2 regions of the Lysinibacillus sp. Bpr_S20 genome follow, and region 1 is predicted to be linked to the other one. Evidence: riboswitches for the same ligand, from Rfam matches in the RefSeq annotation. Region 1 holds a riboswitch; the other holds the start of a gene.
The links. Region 1 has a riboswitch for S-adenosylmethionine ahead of MWJ95_RS23960 (Na+/H+ antiporter NhaC family protein). Riboswitches for the same ligand answer to the same signal wherever they lie in the genome.

Region 1 (2,206 bases):
GCATTCGAACCAAGTGAATGGATCTGGCATTTTATAGGGCTTGGTTTTTTAGGAGCTTATACAACATTTTCAACATTTGGTTTTGAATGTTTGCAGCTCTTAGAGCAGAAAAAATGGAAACAAACGATTATTTATATATGCACTACCGTTTTATGCGGTTTACTTTTCGCTACACTTGGCTTTTCCCTTGTGTAGCAGCATTGATGAAAAACTAGAGGTGATTTTTTGACACAGCCATCCATTGAACAATTACAAGCGCTCCAAGCTGAAATTGAACAAACATTATATACTTTAATCGACCTGGAACTAGAAGAAAACTTTCCAGAAATGAATACACGCTTTGCACAATTACTTACAAAGGTGCAGGCAGCTAAGTTAATTGATTATAAGCTTGATGTCCTCGTTGACCCTCAAGACTTTGCAGCAGAAACATGTACTCTACTACAATGTTTAATAGAAGCTAAGGCTAGACCAAGAAAAAGACAACGCCTTCTAACCCATCGTATGATTTTAAAAATATGGCTTCGTAAAAATCAACGCTTTATGAATGAATTTTTACCACAAATGTTTTAGGCACCTTTTACTGTCTCAAGGGCGTCTCTTTTTAAAGTAGCAATTGCTGCAACACCTCTCTTATTTCCCCCTTCCAATCAAATTTAGCTACGTAAGAATAGTAACCCCCAACAAATCATACATGGCGCTTTGAAGTTAAGTTTGATTAAAAAGTGTTGCAAAAATCGACATTTTATTATATTATTTATTTTATTGTGAAAAAAATAATATATTTGCTTCTTATCAAGAGAGATGGAGGGACTGGCCCAATGAAATCTCGGCAGCGGAACTTATGATAAAGTTACTGTGCCAAATCCAGCAGGCAAAGGCTTGATAGATAAGAGGAGTGTTTTATAGATATAAGGCCTCTTCTTGATATTTCAAGAAGAGGCTTTTTTATTGAAAAAGAATGGACAAGAAACGTGTTCAATTTTGGAGGTTTACATGAAGAAAGGGAATCCATGGGCGCTCATCCCATTTGTTGTTTTTTTAATTTTATTTATTGGTTCTGGAGTTATTACAGGTGATTTTTATGCCTTTCCAGTCATTGTAGCTATTGCCATTTCAGGCGCTGTGGCCCTAGCAATGAATCGAAAAGAATCCTTTTCGAAAAAGGTTGATATCTTTTGCAAAGGCGCAGGAAACTTAAATGTCATGCTGATGGTTGTTATTTTTCTCTTGGCTGGAGCCTTTTCAGCGGTAACAAAAGGCATGGGGGCAGTGGACTCCACTGTTAACTTTGCTTTATCGGTCGTTCCACCAAACATGCTTGTCGTAGGCTTGTTCGTTATTGCCTGCTTTATCTCCCTATCAATGGGTACATCGGTGGGAACGATTGTTGCACTGGCGCCAATTGGAGTTGGGATAAGCGAGCATACCGATTTTTCCATTGCTTTAGTAATGGCAGCGATAGTTGGCGGTTCGATGTTTGGGGATAATTTATCCATTATTTCAGATACAACCATTACTGCCGTTCGCTCACAAGGCGCGGAAATGAAGGATAAATTCAGGGTGAATTTTTGGATTGTGTTGCCGGCAGCTATTGTTACGAGCATTATTTTAGGGCTTATTACAATGGGTGAAGCGGCCCAAGTGGAGCATTCAAACTATAATTGGATAAAAATTGCTCCTTATGTTTTAGTTATTATATTAGCGTTAACTGGCATGAATGTTTTCCTTGTTCTAGCACTTGGGATTGTTCTCGCAGGGGCTGTTGGTTTAGCAGATGGTAGCTATCATTTAATGAGCCTATTGCAAAAGATTGGTGAAGGAATGTCAGGCATGTATGAAATGGCATTTCTTGCGATATTAATAGCTGGAATGGTGGAGATTATTAAGTTTAACGGAGGAATTGACTTTCTTCTTCACCTGGCAACGCGAAGAATTAAATCGAAAAAGGGTGCTGAATTTGGCATTGCCGGACTTGTGGGCCTAACAAATTTATCTACAGCCAATAATACAATTGCTATTTTAATTGCTGGTCCGCTTGCAAAAAATATTGCTGATCAGTATGGGATTGAACCGAGAAAGTCCGCGAGTGTATTAGATATTTTTTCTTGTACGGTCCAAGGTCTACTGCCATACGGAGCTCAATTCCTGGCAGCCGCAAGTGTAGCAGGAATATCTCCTGTAAGCATGCTGCCATACTCTTTCT
Region 2 (2,206 bases), on a different contig from region 1:
ATTGTAGGTGCGGTAGGAGGAATTACCCTGAGCTACTATATAGGCTATAGATTCGGACTACCTTTATTACAAAAATATGGTTCGAAAATTCATATTACTGAGCAGAAAATTGATTTTACTAAACAGTTATTTGCAAAAATAGGGCCGGGATTATTATTAATAGGATATTTTATTCCCGGTGTGCGTCATCTTACAGCATATATTGCAGCTATTAATAATTATCCTTATAAAAAATTTGCTTTCTTTGCCTATACGGGAGCAACTATATGGACATTTACGTTTATTACTTTAGGTAAAGTACTGGGAGAGAAATGGCATTATGTTGGGGTATATTTATCTCGCTACAGCATTTATCTTATAGTATTATTCATATTAATGATGTTGATCGTTTATGTAGTTTTCAAAAGAAGGAATTCACCGAAATAAATAAAAGGTAAGATAGGTATGATTCAATATTCATCGAATCATACCTATTGCTATTTTAAGGTAATATAGCAAATGAACGGACAGGGAATCCAGATGCTTTTTCAGGCTTTGGTACAATATTAAAAATAACAGCGCCTTTTGGAGGTAGCTTGTCTAAATTGGTCATCAGTTCAATTTGGTAAGTATCTTGCTCAAGCACAAAATATTCACCGTCTAACTTACCATTTGTACGAAAATCCGCTGCTGAATCCGTATCAAAAGTTTCGTGACCGATAGCACTTACTTTGCGCTCGTTGAATAAAAACTGTAACGTTTCTAATCCCCAGCCAGGAATATGATTATGACCATCACCGTCCTTGTTGCTGAAAGACTCTTTATCTGGCCAACGTTTACTCCAATCGGTACGCAGGGCTACAAAGGTACCTGCTTCAATTTCTCCATACTCAGCTTCAAAATCAAGAACATCTTGAACACTTAACGTGTAATCGTTATTCATTTCGGCTTCCTTCGATTTATCAATAACGATGAGTGGTAGCACTAGTTCTTTTAGCTTCAATTCCTCTAAATAGCGTGTATCTCGCACAAAATGGATAGGTGGGTCAATATGTGTGCCGTATTGCCCAGGGAACGTGAATTGCTGTGCAAAGAACCCATCATCATGGGAAAATAATGTTTCAAATTTTGCATCATCAAACATAAAGAAATGAGGAGAATTTGGCCCAAATGTATGTGTTAAATCTACCCATTCTTTCGATTTCAATAGTTGAAGTGCTTGTAAAAGTTCGTTTGTCATAATATTCTCTCGCTTTCTTTTGAAATTTTGGGTGCTACCTTTTGCTTGATAGCAAGTAAAAAAGAGTCCTCCATGAAGAGGACTCTTGTGCAAAGTAACTGCAGTAAGTGTTCTCATCTTCAAGGCCGAATTTTGCCAATTGGAATTAGCACCATACCTATAGGCTGGTTGCTGAGACTTCATAGGGCCAATCCCTCCGTCTCTCTTGATAAGAAAATGCGATATAAGAATTTTCAGAAATAAAACTTACAAACACTTTAGCATATCTTTTTATTGTTTACAAGTTCAATAGGGATACAAGGTTAAAAGTTTGCATTCATTCTGCGAAAAAAGAGGCCCTCTTCAAGGGGCCAACTCTTCACCAACCCAACAATAATGTTAGCTTACAACAACTGCTCTCAGTAAATATTATACGTAATCCATCTGGTGTATAGGTTGTTTCAAATTTTATTGTAATGCCTGTTGACGCAATTAACTTTTCAACTTCTGTTTTATTGGATTGTTGTGCTGCGTCTATAAGATCATGTGCAAATTGCTCTGACTCATCAATTTTATCCGTAAGTAATTGTGCCTGCTGCATAATAGTCTTAATCCGTTTCGCTGAAGTCTTCAACTTATTTGTATTGATGGGTGGAAATGGGCTTCTATTTGTTGGCATTGCTAGATATCTAGAAGGTTGTTGAGTAGTTGGTTGATTTGCCATTACCCATGTTGGATAATAATTAGGATAGACAAAATATGGATAAGGATTGTAATACAACTAACTTCCTCCTATCCTATAGCTGATACATTATCTTATGTATAACGGAGACATTAGGTGTTAATGGCTACCGCTTTGAAAAGCTTGAGCGAAAAGGGGCTCAGTTCAACGGTTTATTATTCTTCTTCAAAAGGAGTTGTTAAGATGGATATTCGTGCATACATAAAAAATGGTTTTGAAGTTTACTATGAACGTTATAATCAGGTGTCTGAAGAAGGGTTTTGTAG

Region 2: it holds a riboswitch for S-adenosylmethionine, as region 1 does, so the genes downstream of both, MWJ95_RS15615 (cyclase family protein) here and MWJ95_RS23960 (Na+/H+ antiporter NhaC family protein) in region 1, are expected to answer to the same signal.

What each region holds. Positions count from the first base shown of each region.
Region 1 covers NZ_JALNLQ010000020.1:8,508-10,713, reverse strand. Annotated here, with positions in the region: gene crcB (fluoride efflux transporter CrcB) at 1-195, shown strand, start outside; gene MWJ95_RS23965 (hypothetical protein) at 226-573, shown strand; SAM riboswitch class I at 790-896, shown strand; gene MWJ95_RS23960 (Na+/H+ antiporter NhaC family protein) at 997-2,206, shown strand, end outside.
Region 2 covers NZ_JALNLQ010000006.1:67,753-69,958, forward strand. Annotated here, with positions in the region: gene MWJ95_RS15610 (DedA family protein) at 1-426, shown strand, start outside; gene MWJ95_RS15615 (cyclase family protein) at 482-1,219, opposite strand; SAM riboswitch class I at 1,330-1,434, opposite strand; gene MWJ95_RS15620 (YuzC family spore coat inner layer protein) at 1,578-1,979, opposite strand; gene MWJ95_RS15625 (SMI1/KNR4 family protein) at 2,124-2,206, shown strand, end outside.